DNA from 3 places in the Pseudoalteromonas sp. NGC95 genome. Region 2 is predicted to be linked to each of the others. Evidence: predicted binding sites of a transcription regulator. Region 2 holds the regulator's gene; each other region holds the start of a gene.
The links. Region 2 encodes LexA, which represses DNA repair genes until DNA is damaged. Its sites were predicted from a motif close to TACTGTATNNNNATACAGTA; they were not measured.
Positions count from the first base shown of each region.

Region 1: a site for LexA is predicted at 3,640-3,659, ahead of I6E70_RS06000 (exonuclease domain-containing protein). Genes of this name have one in related genera too.
Region 3: a site for LexA is predicted at 3,539-3,558, ahead of I6E70_RS18485 (SulA-like leucine-rich domain-containing protein). Genes of this name have one in related genera too.

Region 1 is NZ_JADYWR010000005.1:22,812-28,084, reverse strand. Features, by position in the region: gene I6E70_RS06020 (sugar porter family MFS transporter) at 1-1,258, opposite strand, end outside; gene I6E70_RS06015 (hypothetical protein) at 1,684-2,139, shown strand; gene I6E70_RS06010 (competence protein CoiA) at 2,202-2,945, shown strand; gene I6E70_RS06005 (phosphatase domain-containing protein) at 3,048-3,542, opposite strand; gene I6E70_RS06000 (exonuclease domain-containing protein) at 3,671-5,273, shown strand, end outside.
Region 2 is NZ_JADYWR010000016.1:68,899-74,171, reverse strand. Features, by position in the region: gene I6E70_RS14905 (DnaJ C-terminal domain-containing protein) at 1-298, shown strand, start outside; gene I6E70_RS14900 (chaperone modulator CbpM) at 298-618, shown strand; gene I6E70_RS14895 (membrane protein) at 694-1,419, opposite strand; gene I6E70_RS14890 (hypothetical protein) at 1,733-2,113, shown strand; gene I6E70_RS14885 (PaaI family thioesterase) at 2,114-2,554, opposite strand; gene lexA (transcriptional repressor LexA) at 2,722-3,339, shown strand; gene coxB (cytochrome c oxidase subunit II) at 3,823-4,965, shown strand; gene ctaD (cytochrome c oxidase subunit I) at 4,965-5,273, shown strand, end outside.
Region 3 is NZ_JADYWR010000029.1:543-5,815, reverse strand. Features, by position in the region: tRNA gene I6E70_RS18515 (tRNA-Tyr) at 38-122, opposite strand; tRNA gene I6E70_RS18510 (tRNA-Tyr) at 172-256, opposite strand; gene I6E70_RS18505 (VC2046/SO_2500 family protein) at 369-896, shown strand; gene I6E70_RS18500 (DUF6172 family protein) at 1,076-1,378, shown strand; gene I6E70_RS18495 (GGDEF domain-containing response regulator) at 1,572-2,489, shown strand; gene I6E70_RS18490 (YchJ family protein) at 2,564-3,043, opposite strand; gene I6E70_RS18485 (SulA-like leucine-rich domain-containing protein) at 3,082-3,516, opposite strand; gene I6E70_RS18480 (tetratricopeptide repeat protein) at 3,814-4,278, opposite strand; gene I6E70_RS18475 (NCS2 family permease) at 4,397-5,273, shown strand, end outside.

The sequences.
Region 1 (5,273 bases), on a different contig from region 2:
CACTGGCAGCAACGGCAAGGGCAGCACCACGAATACGGTTATTAAACATTTCGCCTAATAATACCCATACAATTGGGCCCCAACTTAAGCCAAAAAATACCACAAATAAGTTAGCCATAATAAGTGCAAACGTACCCATGTTATCGCTAAGTGCAAGTTTGCCTGCGTCATCAAGGCCTGCACTGCCAAATATATAAGTAAGCGCGCTTAAGCTAATAAACATACCAATACTGCCTACTAATAGCAGTGGTTTACGGCCAACTTTGTCAACTAGGGCAATGGCAATAAAGGTCGATACAATATTAGTAGTACCTGCGAGCACATTTATAAATAGCGATTGCGACTCATCAAACCCAGCGGCTTGCCAAAGCTCAGAGCCGTAATAAAACACCACATTAATACCCACAAATTGCTGAAATACACTCAGCGCAACACCCACCCAAACAATTGGGTGTACTTTTTTACTGCCATCAATAAATAAATCACTAATACTTGGCTTTGTATCGCTATGCAAGGAGCGTTTAACATCGCTTATTTGCGCATCAACGTTGTCGTTCGATATTTTACTAAATACCGCTTTAGCATCGTCTACTTTACCTTGCGCTACTAAATAACGAGGCGACTCAGGAATAAACAAAACACCGACTAAAAACAACACTGCAGGCACAAGCTCAGCCCAAAACATCCAGCGCCAAGCGGCTATATCAAGCATTAAAATATTTTGTGCACTGCCTGCTGCATCAGCAATTAAGTAATTACTTAAAAAAGCAGCAAATAAACCCAGTACAATAGCGAGTTGTTGTAGTGTAGCTAAACGACCACGAAGTGCTGGTGGAGCAACTTCAGCAATGTAAGCAGGCGCTAATACCGATGCAGCACCAATACCTAAACCACCAAACAAGCGGTAAAAAATAAACTCCGCAGAGCTTTCGCTAATGCCCGAACCAAAGGCACTAATAGCAAAAATAATCGCGGTGATGATCATAATTGCACGGCGACCAAATTTATCAGCCAGCGGCCCCGCAGCAAGTGCACCTAAGGCACAGCCAAGTAAAACAGAGGCAACATTAAAGCCCGTAGCCACACTGCTTGAATTGAAGGCATTACCGAGCGCCGACACCGTGCCGTTAATAACGCCCGAGTCAAAACCAAATAAAAAGCCACCAATAGCAGCAACTGCCGATATAAATATTACGTAAAAAAGAGAGGTGTTTTCAGCTGTGTTGGCTGAGTGGGAAGGCGGTGTGTGCGTGGTCATTATATGCCCTGAAAGTTAAATTAAATTTAAAGGAACATAATATCGTAAAGCGTTATGGTTGAATACATTTGTGCAGGTATAACGATTTAGCGGGGATAAATTAAGCCGTTCTAATACCTTTAAATTAAAGGTATTAGTCTAAAGGCGTTGGATTAAGTACTTTTAACTTAAGTACCGTTTTTTGAATAGCGCAGACTGAATCTCAATAAACAATGTGCTTTGTATAGTAAGTGCCTGTTTAGCCAATATTACTGCTCTCACCCTTTTGGTATGTTTTTGCAATTACATAAACTGATATGAGGTTTAGTAATTGTTTACATGTGGTTATTTGGTGGTTAAGGTTAATAGATTATAAAATAGGGACATTTGTCGGTTTATAATGCGTCAAATGTCGTAAATTAAACTGTCATATTTATAGAGATAGCATGTCTGTAATTCGTAGCTCAGTTTTTCAAATCATTTTTAAATCAATGTTTTTACTATTATTTAACTGTATCGGATTCTTTGCAATATATGCTGTCGCTCTTTTATTCCTTAGCGAGAGCAATACTTCGTTATCGCCAAATGAACAACTTTTGGCGTTAATTCTCGCTTTGGTTACAACATCTATTTTTGCTTGGTGGATGGTACTTAGCTTTCGCCAATACGAAATCAAAATAGACAGTGAAGTAATCCTACTTAAAGGATTATCTGGCTGGAAAAAGATTGACAAAACTTTTCCACTCTCCGATCTTGACGGTGCAGAATTAGGAACGGATTTAGCTTTATTCAAGGGAAAAAAATTGGTGGCGAAACTTTCAATGGTTTCTATAGCATTTGACAATCATTCGCTAAATAAAAGTATTACAAAAACTTTACCCGCTCCTGAATTGGGTAAATAAATATAACAAGCCAATCCAGCAGCGGCTGATAGAGGCATTATACAACCGAGTGTTATGTACTTATGAAATTTTCATTAGTTGACGGATTTAAGCAAGCTCCTCTGCCCAAGATGAAAGGGGTATGTATATATTGTGGTAGTCCAACCGTAGCAAAGTGTGGTTCAAAAATTAGATGGCATTGGGCGCACAAGGTAAAATGTAGTTGTGATCCTTGGTGGGATAATGAATCCCAATGGCATCGAGATTGGAAAAATCATTGGGAAGATCATAATCAAGAAATAGTATACTTTGATAAAAGTGGTGAAAAGCATATTGCAGATGTTGTTAATGAGCAGAATATTGTAATTGAATTTCAAAACTCCCCAATGTCTGAAGCTGAGTTGAAATCAAGAGAGGATTTCTACGGGGATATGATTTGGGTAATTAATGGTCGTAATCTAGCGAAAAACATAAAATTACGTGCGATGCTTCCTGATCCTCTGCATGAATCAATGGAAGATATATCTATTCATTCAAGTAATCATAAAACTCATTTCGTTTATTCTTTTATTTCTGAGTATCGAGGTCCGAATGAGTTAGTAGAAATACATAGCTCAGATAAAATAGATGGAATAATTAAATCCACGCATGTAGGACACTTCCTCTTTGAGTGGAAAAGGCCTAGATATGTTTGGTTTAAAGCAACAAAACCAGTTTATTTGGACTTTGGACAAGGTGTCATCTGGCAATTAATGCGTTTTAACAATTATAGTAGTTTCTGTATTAAGGCATGTATTAAAAATGATTTCTTGGCAAAGTTTAAATGAGTTACATAACAAGTGATCAATCTTATCAGTGCTAATTCATTACAGGCTATAAATAGAATTATTGGCACTATTTATAGTGCTAAATCTTCCCCAACCTCTGTCTTACACCTCAAAGTTCTCAAAGTACTCTTTTTGCAATTCTATAGTAAGCGCTTTAGGGCGAATGCCTTGTACTAGGCTGTATACTTCTTCTTTTGTGTAACCTGCCGAATTTAAAATAAGCGCAGCGACCAAACCTGTGCGGCCTGTGCCGCCTTTACAATGTATGGCAATGGTTTGTTTGTGTTGTATGGCCTGTAATATGTCGGTTTTGTGGGTGTTCCAGCTTGATGTAAAAGGCTGTTTGGGTGCTTCGTCGTCATTTATTGGTAAATGAAACCAGGTTATATCGTGCTTATTGCACTCACTATTAATTGTTTGTACGTTGTTTTTTTCAAGTTCTTTTTGCGGCATAAGCGAAAGCAGCATGTTAGTGCCAGCAGCTTTTAATGTAGCGATTGAATCCGCTAGGTTTTGCGTTTTTGTACCAGGGCAGGGCGTAAAAATAATATTTGCGCCGTTATTGAGTGATAAAACATCGTACGGATGCGCGCTCATGGTAAGTCCTTTATTTTTAATGAATTTGCTTTTATACACTCACTATAGCGTGTTTTAGTTACAAGTTTAAGATTGAATAATAAGCGCAAACACTAGATACTGTTTTTATATACAGTTGTGGCGATATTATGAAAAAAGAATTACCAGCAAAATACTATTTAGCGCATTTTAGAGAGCTTATTGAGTTTGTAACAAGTAAATGTATGCATTTACTTGAGCCTAAACATAGTGAATTTATTAGTAAAATTAACCAGCTAGATGAGCAAAGCCAGTGCATGTTGGCGCGGGTGTATTCGCGCAAGCCTTATTTGGTGCAGGCGCAATCGCTTAATTATGAAGAAATAACATCGCCGCATCAGGCTATTTATACGCTAAAAAAAGCGGGCATTTTATTTGAGCCAAACGAGCAGCATTATTCGCAGCTTTTAGCGCACCTAACTAAGCCTTCTTTGGTTGAGTTACTAAGTAACTACCCAGAGCAAATAAGCTTTAAAAAGAGCGCCGCTAAAGGCGCGCTGGTGGATATTGCGCGTGATTTTTTTAAAGCATGCCCACAAGAGCTTGCACCACTTTATAGCCAGTATGTAATTAATAATCGCAATGACTACTACGAATATTTTGAGTTTTTATTTGCAGGCAAACTAAGCGGTGGTGATGTGAATCATCAAAATCGTTTTGTAATGCGAGACTTAGGCTTAACCGCTACACGCGAAGGACACAGTGAGAGCTTGTCACGCTTTGAAACACTTGACGAAGCGCAATCAAACTATTTACTAAACCGTTACCGGTTAGCATTTAAAAACATTATAGATGAGAGTGATTACGTTGCTTTAGCGTCGCAGGTTTTAGTGCAAGCTGCACATGGTGCAATTGCCGTCGTATTAAAAAATAAATTATTAGTTAGGCTTTATAGGCAGCTAAAAACAGTTGATAGCGAACTTGCTTTTAGCTTACTTGAAGGGTGCGTGGATGATAGCGAAGCACAAGAAATTCAAATAAGAGAGCAATACAGGCTTGGCAATAAAGAGTGGGTAAAAGCTCGATTAGAAGCCATTATCGAAAACCCGCTCACTGATGATTTACTGTATTTTGCTGACGATTTTTTAATGCGTAAGTTTAATAAAAAAACACGTTCGCGTTTAAGTGCCATGCTTGCCAACACTCAGTGCGTGCTAGAAATAGATGAACTGTACCGAGGTGAAGTAGAGCAGGGCGTAAACGATTATTATACTCGCCAAGGTATGGCTGTATTTAATACCGAAAACACGCTTTGGCAAAGTTTGTTTGGTTTAGTATTTTGGCATGAGTTATTTGTGGAGTCGCCTTATCCGCCATGCAATGAGTTTGATATTTATCCGCAAGTATTAAGGCTTGGTAATTTTTATGAAGCGCAGCAAATACAGATAAATGAGCGTTTAGCTCAGTGCCAAACGCCGCAAGCATTACTTAATTTGGTATGCAAAAATGCAGCGCAATACTTTGATCAACCTAACGGTTTGTTTAGATGGCGCAGCAATTTATTAGAGCCACTAGAAGCGCTTATTTTAAACAGCCCTATTAAGGCGCTAATTGCGCATTTAACGGCTATGAGCAAACATTATTTACAACTAAAAGACGGCTACCCCGACTTAATGGTTATCAATAATGGCCAAGTACATTTTGAAGAGGTAAAAGCCCCAGGCGATAAGCTTAGGCGCAACCAACTTACCACTATTGATAATTTAAAAAATG
Region 2 (5,273 bases):
AGGTCATAACCTAAATATAGTCGTCCCTCTTGCACCATGGGAAGCGGCTCTTGGTACAAAAATAAATTTACCTACGTTGGCAGGCAAAATCCAATTAACTATTCCATCTAATAGTCAGTCTGGTCAACGCTTGCGTATTAAAGGTAAGGGATTAATGAGTAAAAAAGCCAAAGGTGATTTATTTGCTGTGCTTAAAATTGTTAATCCAACATCTGTTGATGATACCAGTAAAAAACTTTGGGAAGAATTAGCCGAAAAAGCTCACTTTGATCCCCGTAATAACTGGAGCAAGCCATAATGCAAATTATCGTGACACAAAAAGATGATTTACTTACTAGCAAAGAGCTATGTTTGAGTAGTGATATTAGCGAAGCAATTTTATATGAGCTAGTTGAGCACAATATTGCGGTTCCAATTGAGGGGAAGCATGTTACGCAGTGGCAATTTACGGTATCTGCAGTGACCTTAGTTAAAAAAGCGGCCCGTATTCAACATGACTTTTCGTTAGATTGGTCGGCAATAGCTTTAGTTTTACAATTGCTGGATGAGCGTGATGAGTTGATTTTCGAAAACGAAATGTTAAAGCGACATTTGAGTCGATTTAAACACTTGGAATAAAATCTGCCCTTGGGTACTTCCTAGGGCTTATTTACTCTTTGGTGAGAGTGCGCTAGTTCTTAAAAACCAATATGACTACTTTGATTTATTCTTACTTTTAATTCGGATAAATCGTTTTAGTCGTATGTTTTGCATAAGTAGTAATATTCCACTTAGGCAAAAAAGTACGCTGGTTGCTGCAAAACTAATAAGCAGCGGATTATTAAAATCCTCTCGCTCATCGTAATCCATAATATGTAACATCCAAAAAAAGTCGAAAATTCGCCATAGTGTGCTGCGAACGGTGACAACTCTGCCGTTATTTTCTGACAAGTACAGTGTTGTGTTAAATGTGTCGTCAAATTGTACCTGCCAAACATTGGTTTTATATCCAACTTCTCGCATACCTTGCTTTAGCAGTACAGCGCTTGTCACTTGAGCATCAATAAGTAAGTGTGCTTTAGCATTTGCGGTAATTTGTATTTTAGTTGGCGGCTCAAAAGGCCGGCCTGTTATACCGTTAAAGCTTTGCTGTTCATCTTTATTTATTACTGTAATTATAGGTGTGGTTAAAAAGTTCTCAAAAATTATTTGTGTTGGATTAACCACCTGAGATGCAATATCGTTAAGGGAGGCAACATAATCAGCCTGCGTAAATGGGTTATTAAGAGTACGTGTTGCAAGATGCTCCCCATGAACTTTATCAAGAGGAATAGCGCTCATGACTAAACCGCCTAATAGCCAAGCTAAAATTTGTAATGTGAGCAAATAACCGAGCCATTTATGTAACTTGCGAGCATACTTAAATATTTTTTTATTCATGTTTTAGTCTTATTATTTTTAGAGGCTAGTTTATTACATTAATGGGATTAGTTACTGCGACATTTTGTCGCAGTTTAAACTATAGCTTACTGTAATCATTTAAAAATAAAAAAGATTACACTTAAATTGCTAACATGACTTATTTGTTTAATTGAGCTGAGTGTTTGATATCCAGCTAGCTTTAAACGCTAAAAAATACTTAAAAGCTGCGAAATATCCATATAAAGTGGTTAATAGAGCATAGTTGATTTGGTATAACGGTAAAACTGCGTTAAAGTTTGCAATGAAATTATTAGAGGATAAATACGAAACGATGTCGGAAATTCAATTTTTAAATGTAGATCTTGAGCTTGAATCAAAGCAAGATATTAGTTTGCTAGTGGCAGACTTGAAAAAAGTCGCGACGATTTTACATTATGACAAAGACGAATACCGTCAATTAGCGCGTATTGAAGCAACAGGTGTAGTAAACACGCCTGACAAAGCAATAAACCATATATGTGAGCTTATTGAATCGTGTTCGCGTAACGCGCTAAAGCAATGGTTAAGCTGTTCACGTAGAACGTTTGATATTGGTTTTGAATCAGGCACTTCCCCTAAGTGCTTTAATCAAGCCTTAGATGCAGATACATTACTACGTATATCTGCGATTGGTGCGGGTATGGAAATTACAATTTACCCAATCGAAAAGTAACTACCTTCGCTCTACGACTGCTGCGGTCATTTTTGATACGCAGCACAGCTCATTGCGGCTATTTGTAATTTTTATTTCCCACACTGAACTACGTTTGCCAATATGAAACGCTCTTGCCGTTGCTGTTAAAGTGCCGTTGCGAGATGCTTTTAAATGACTTGCGCTAATTTCCTGCCCCACGCAGTAAAATTTTGTAAAATCGACAACAAAGTTAGCTGCATAGCTGGCAACTGTTTCGGCAAGTACAACGTTAGCACCGCCGTGAACCATTCCCATTGGGTTATGATGCTCAGGAATTGCCGGCATAGTGGCTACTAAGTAATCATCACCAATTTCAGTGACTTCTATTCCCATGGTTTTCATTAATGTTCCTTGGCCATCAATGCCTTGTTCTAACTGCTTGCACAGCTCTAAAGTGATGGGCTGGTACCAAATACTCATAATGACTCCTTTGCTTTTTTAATCATTTATAAACCTAGCTTTAGTTATATCCCTAAAATGTACACAAGTGAAATTACTTTGGCTATTTTAAGGCTTAATTTAAATTTGCGATTTTTATTTAACTGTATATACTCACAGTTAAATGTACTGTATGGAAAACCAGTTGTATGCGACCATTAACGAACCGCCAAGCTCAAATACTCGAACTAATTAAAGTTTTTATTAAAGACACTGGTATGCCTCCTACACGTGCTGAAATAGCGCAAACATTAGGTTTTAAAAGTGCCAATGCTGCTGAAGAACATTTAAAAGCACTTGCTAAAAAAGGCGCAATTAAAATGAAACCAGGTGCAAGCCGTGGTATTCAGTTAATTGAAGAAGAAGAGCCAGAACAATTAGGTTTACCGCTTATAGGGCGTGTTGCTGCTGGTTCACCTATTTTGGCGCAAGAGCACGTTGAAAGTCACTGCAAAATCGATCCATTAATGTTTAAACCGGCTGCAGATTTTTTACTACGCGTTAACGGTATGAGCATGAAAGATATTGGTATTATGGATGGTGATTTACTTGCTGTACATCGTACTCAAACCGCTGAAAACGGGCAAGTTGTTGTTGCCCGCCTAGACGAAGACGTAACTGTAAAACGTCTTGAGAAAGCGGGTCGTAAAGTATTACTTCATGCTGAAAACGACGATTTTGAATCTATTGAAGTAGATCTTGAGAATGAGTCTTTTAATATTGAAGGCTTAGCCGTTGGCGTTATAAGAAACGCTGATTGGATGTGACTTTAAAAATAGCTTTTAAACAAGCAGTTTTATAAATGCGTACTAATTAGTACGCATTTTCTGTTTTAAATTCGCACTAAAAATAGGGCATAAATAGCTCACTGACAATTTAAGCTGTAAACTTTTTTGCACTTATATTTTCCCCCTCCGAATGCGTTAAACCCCTTTGTTTTGCTCATCTTTTGAACTTCCTGTTACCTAGTTGGTTACTGATTTTTTATTAATTACTCAATATCACCTGATTGTTTTTTATACTAAAACTTGCTTGTTGTTCATTTTTTAGCTAATTATTAATGTGCTGAGCTAATAATAACTCACAGCTTTTTAGTTTTGAGAACACACAATATACACAAACCCGTTGTTGGCGCAGCAAAACCAATCAATATTAAATGAGATTGACTAAAAAAATAAAAATAACGAATTGGCGTTTAAGCCGTATGCCTCTTCGCTTTGCATTCGCAATAGCATCAAAGGAGCCGTCACATGGGTAAACTGACCTCTACCTTGTGGCTTATATTATGTGTTTTTTCGCACCCAGTTTTGGCTAACAGCCAATACAATATGCGCAAAGGCGTAACCGATATAAGCAATAATGTATATCAGCTGCACATGACCATATTTATAATATGTTGTGTGATTGGGGTGATAGTGTTCGCAATTATGTTTTGGGCACTTATTCATCACCGCAAATCTAAAGGGGCTGTACCTGCCCAATTTCACGAAAGCACTAAAGTAGAAATACTTTGGACTGCAATCCCGTTTGTTATTTTAATTGCTATGGCAGTACCAGCCACTAAAACCCTAATTGCAATGGAAGATGCCAGCAAAGCTGATCTCACTATTAAAATTACAGGCTCGCAATGGAAATGGCATTATGAATATATGGGTGAAGATGTAGAGTTCTACTCTATTTTATCTACCCCGCAAGATGAAATCGCGAATCTTGCAGATAAAAATCCTAACTACTTACTTGAGGTTGATAAGCCTCTTGTACTGCCAATAAATCAAAAAGTACGATTTTTAATGACTTCTGACGATGTTATTCACTCTTGGTGGGTACCTGATTTTGCAGTTAAAAAAGATGCGAACCCCGGCTTTATAAACGAAACATGGACGAACATAAACGAAGAAGGTACTTACCGAGGCCAATGTGCTGAGTTGTGTGGTAAAGACCATGGCTTTATGCCCGTTGTGGTGGTCGCTAAATCTGAAGCTGATTTTAAAACATGGCTTGCAGATGCAAAGCAGGCTAAACAAAAAGCAGCATTAGCAGATGCCGCATTACTTGATAAAACCCTCCCAAAAGAAGAATTAATGACTTTAGGCGAACAAGTATATATGGCCAATTGTGCTGCATGTCATCAGCCTACTGGCATGGGGTTACCGGGTGTATTTCCTGCACTTAAAGGCAGCCCTATAGTACTTGGCGATATAAAAGATCACATTGATGTAGTTATCCATGGGCGACCCGGTACGGCAATGCAAGCATTTGCCAAACAGTTATCTATAAAGCAATTAGCAGCGGTTATTACTTATAAACGTAATGCGTGGGGTAATGATACGGGTGATGTTATTCAACCGAGTCAAATACAGGCAGCACTTGATGCCAAAGTGGAGGCGAACTAATGAGTAGCATAGTAGAACAACCTAACGCCAATGAAGCTCATCATGCTCATCACCCAGCTAAAGGTTTTAAACGCTGGCTTTACACAACTAATCATAAAGATATAGGTAGTTTATATTTAATTTTTTCGCTGACCATGTTCTTAATTGGTGGTGGAATGGCCATGGTGATCAGAGCTGAATTATTTCAACCAGGTTTACAGTTGGTCGATCCTCACTTTTTTAATCAAATGACCACCGTGCATGGTTTAATTATGGTGTTTGGTGCGGTTATGCCGGCCTTTACAGGCCTTGCTAACTGGATGATACCA
Region 3 (5,273 bases), on a different contig from region 2:
AATATAGGAATATAGGAATATAGGAATAGTAGAGAAGTGGTGGAGGGAGCTGGATTCGAACCAGCGAAGGCTGAGCCGTCAGATTTACAGTCTGATCCCTTTGGCCGCTCGGGAACCCCTCCACACTAATTTTATTGCATTTGGCCCCACTTAACTTAGCGGTAAGAAAAGTGGTGGAGGGAGCTGGATTCGAACCAGCGAAGGCTGAGCCGTCAGATTTACAGTCTGATCCCTTTGGCCGCTCGGGAACCCCTCCAATGCAACGGCGCTGATAATAGCAAATTGCGTATTTAAGTAAAGAAAAAAGCTAAAGAAAATTGAAATAAAGCCGATAAATATCTATCAGTTACCACAATCGGCTAAAGACTATGCAAATAGATGATTTGTTAATCACAGAGAGTCAGTTAAACAGTAGACTCAATAATAGTGTTCATGAAAATCGCCGTGGCGAATTTGCACTATTATTAGCGATGCTGTCACATGACGCACTCGACTTTAGTCAATTTCATTTACCAAAAACTGAAATAGATAATTTAGTTATAGAAGAAGAGGCGTTAAGAAAGCAATTTGGCGCAGGTCCAAAGCAACTTTTAGCCCCTGATGAATATAATATGTTGGTTGGACAATTTAATGCATCATTAATATCTCAAGAAGGAGAGCGCTGTGGTATGACAAGTATTAAGTTAAGACAATGCTTAAGCCCTGAACCACTTGCGATTAGAAATGATGATAAGCATATTCCACTTAATATAATAGATAACTGTGAGCTTGCCGTCAGAAGAAGAATTAAAAGCGGACAAACTCAACTAGCTAATCCCCCTATAGATGCAGCTGCTTTTTACGACAGCCTTAATAATGATGCATTACATCAACCACTTCAGCTCATTGCGGTGTGATATATGATTGTAATAATCACCAGTTAATATATGCTTTATAACGGGTCTGCTTTATATATTTGCTAATAATTGATTTAATGAAAAAAAAGCATCCAAAAATTAAATGCAATTGCTATAATGGCGTCAAATGGTATGACATGAAATGCCATTATCATTAAACCAAGGTAATTAGGAACGTAATGAAGAAAACATTCACGCTAAATCACGAGAAAATCAAATACCCTCGTATGGTTGATGCTGCAAAGCACGAAGTGAAAAAATATTTGAAAAGAGAGCGTAATAAAACGCTACCTGAAGATGCTGACTATTGGGCATTTGACTGTAAGTTTGGTAACACAGCTGAAGATGCGCAAGTTGTGCACGTTGCTGAATTAAGTAACCAAATTGGCGAAATTGAAAAGCAAGGTTTGACCTCTTTCTATGTAGAGATTTTAGCTCGACCTGCTCAACGTCAACAGTTAGATTTAGATGATGACGAATAACACTTAATTTAATTAAGTGTTCGAAGTTTTAAAATGAGCCCAAGTGGCTCATTTTTTGTTTTTATGCATTAAAGATTCACCATAAATCATTTTTATTAGTAACTAATAAGTAGAATTTCGATTTATTAACATTTGCATAACAAAATATAGTAATATAGGGTGTGTTTAATTAAAAAAACAAAACAGTTGTACCATGCCTATAAATTACTCTGACCACCAATTGAAATTAAGCTTAAAGAGCTCTAAGGTACTTGTCGTTGACGATCAGCTATTAAGCTTAATTGTATTAAAAAAAATATTATCAGAGCATTTTAGTGTAACAACAACGAGCTGTGGTGAGGATGCGATTGAAATTTGTAAACATAATCCGCCAGATATAATACTACTCGATATTAATATGGAAGGAATGAGTGGTATTGAAACATGTCTAAAATTAAAAAATATATCTGAAACACAAGATATCCCCGTTATTTTTGTCACCTCATCTGAAAATCAAGAAGAAGAGTGCTGGGAAGCAGGGGCTGTAGATTTTATAAAGAAACCAACTAACTCGGAAACTTTATATAGAAGAGTGCGCGCCCATATTACGATGAAACTGCAACATGACTTACTCAATCAAAAAGTATTTCTAGATGATTTAACAAAGGTATTCAATCGTCGTTATTTTGATGCGCATTTTTCTAAAATGGAACGAAGCGCCTTACGAGAAAAAGTCGACTATGCACTATTACTCATCGATATAGACTACTTTAAGCAATACAACGATCTTTATGGTCATGTGCAAGGCGATACGGTTTTAAACCTTGTTGCACAAACTATTACTAATAGTTTGCAAAGGCCAACCGATTTTGTTGCGCGTTACGGCGGCGAAGAGTTTGTAGTTGTTCTACCGCATACAAGCACTGAAGGTGCGATTTGTGTTGCTGATAAAATTAAACAAAATGTGGTCGATTTAGGAATATTACACAGATATTCAGAATATGACTTTGTGACTATTAGTATTGGCGGTGCAACCCTACAACCGTACGTAAATAACAAAAACACCTTGCAGATCGCAGATGAAAAAATGTATGAGTCCAAAATGCAAGGTCGTAACCAAGTGTGTTTTTAAGTTTAGCTAGCTAATAAATCACTTTGCCACTTAAAAACACCTTGTAGGTGATAAATATTAAATAAGATTATTTATTACACGCTATGACATTTTTTGTACTTTTTATTGCTACCACATGGGCAGTCATCATTTCTGCCCACTTTAATATCTTCAACAGGATATATAGTGCCATCTAAATAACGCCATTGAGTGTTTTCTTTAATAAACTGCGATTTTTCGTGAAGCTCACAAAATAAGTTTTGATAAAAATATTGGGCTTTAAATTCTACAGTGCCGGTATCTCCATCATGGCTTGACCCAATTACATCAAGATTTATAAATCGACAGCTGTTAGCAAAATCATTGATTTCTTTAACCGGATTTTCAGCTTGTTTTTCTTTTGCGTAGGTTTGATAAACATATTCTGCATTTTTAATAACATAAGCACTGAATCGTGAGCGCATAAGTTGTTCAGGAGAATCAGCTTGCTTAACAGATAAGTGAAGCGGCTCGCAGCAATCGGCATAATTGTGCCCACTGCTGCAAAAACATAATGTGGTATTGAGTGAAGTCATAATAATAATACAAAGTCTAAAACATTAGTTTAACAAGCTTATTGGGCGAGTGATATCTCTGTTGTTTGAGACTTTTTAGTAAAACAGTATAGTTTTGTATTCGTTTTACTTAAATCGAACGATAGATTCGTAAGTAGTTGGTTATTAACTATATCGGTCCAGGTAATTACCGCTGCAAAGTTTCCGTTATGTAATGCAGAATTTAATACATACTCTAAATTTACTAGGTGCTTCTGTCTAATAACAAGTAATTTACTTGTATCAATAGAGCATGAGTCAAGTAAAGCTTTGCTAGGTACGTGATCTGGAGCAATTAGTAACGTCCATGCATTAGAGCTATTGTATTGGTGTAATACTTTTAAAAGCTCAAAGGTCGCTGAAATTTCATCTTCAATTTGAATCAAATTCACGCAATCGCTTTGCTCATCTTGTTGGTAACTTTTAACTGTTCTTACGGTAATAGGCTGTAACATAATTTCACTCACTGGGTTTTTATACAGTATTCATATACAGTAGTTTATACAGTGCTTTCGTGCAAGCCTTTTATGCTATTTATTTGTACAGTTATTCAGCTTTTGATCATTGTTTTTATTTTTTTAATTTATAATTCTTTATTAATCAGGTTGTTATAGGGTCGTTTTTGAGAAGGTATTCTAAAAATAAATTTTTGAGCAGTGTCTTCATTTTGGGGTTTTATACTGTATAGGATTATCTTTGTAACCATATACAGTATTTTTTACACTGCATACAGTACTTATGCTATAGCTAGCTTATGTGTTTTCACTCGTGCGAGGGATCATATGAGAAAACTGGAGTTGGTGGATTTGTTCGTACAAACTTGCCGCATAACATTGAGCATCTTTAAATCGCTTAGTTTCGATATGTTTGCGTATATCTGTAACCGCTGCAGTGGCAGGGGCGTACCCTTGGCTACTTGCTAAGCTTAACCAAGCTACAGCATGAAATACACTTTGTGGCACGCCTTCACCTTTCACAAAGAATAAACCTAAATAAAACTGTGCTCTATGGTTTCCCGCCATTGCAGCAAGTCGCATCCATTTTGCAGCCAATGGAGCTTGATTATTTTTTAAATAATATAGGGCTTTATTTAACGTACTTTGCTCATCTTTTTTATTATCAACGGGCACAGAGGTATTTTCGGGTTGAGTAACAAAACCTAAAATATTATCTAGCTGTTGCTCTAAGTCTTGCTCACAAGGTGTTGTTTTAAGCATATTGGTTCATTTATTATTTTAACTACTCTAACAGTTTAGTATATAGCAAGGTAAAATGTCCTGTAAAAGATAATTTTTATGTTAAAATCTCGCCACTTTTTACTATCACAAGTTTATTATGTTCGAAGCCTTATTTAAACTGAGCGAAAATAATTCAACAGTTAAACGCGAATGCGTTGCTGGCCTAACTACCTTTATAACTATGGTATACATTGTATTTGTAAACCCGGCTATGCTCGCAGAGGCTGGGATGGATCAAGGGGCTGCATTTGTAGCGACATGTATAGCAGCTGCGATAGGCTGTTTTATAATGGGTTTATGGGCTAACTATCCATTAGCATTAGCGCCTGGTATGGGACTAAATGCCTTTTTTACGTATGGTGTCGTATTAGGAATGGGTTATACCTGGCAAGCCGCGTTAGGGGCTGTATTTATGTCGGGTTGTATATTTTTGTTTTTAAGCTTATTTAAAGTCAGAGAGTGGATTATTAATGCCATACCTCTGGTGCTCAAGCGAGCAATCGCAACGGGTATAGGTGCTTTTTTAGCATTAATTGCCCTTAAAAATGCAGGCATTATTGTCTCAAGCCCGGCAACATTAGTACAGTTGGGCGACATTACTTCTCCAGGACCGTTATTGGCTATATTAAGCTTTTTTGTAATTGCAGCGCTTTTATACCGCGATTTTAAAAGTGGCGTGCTTATTAGTATTTTATTAGTGACTGGCATTGCTTTAAGTTTGGGGCTTGTTGAATATCACGGTGTTATGGCTATGCCACCATCAATAATGCCTACTTTTATGCAGCTAGATTTTGCAGCCGCTTTTGATATATCAATGATGAGTGTTATTTTTGCTTTCTTGTTTGTCGATCTTTTTGATACTTCGGGTACATTAGTTGCGGTAACTCAAAAAGCAGGTTTAGCTGATGAAAAAGGTAACATGCCTCGTTTAGGGCGCGCATTAAGTGCTGACAGCTCAGCAACAATTGCAGGTG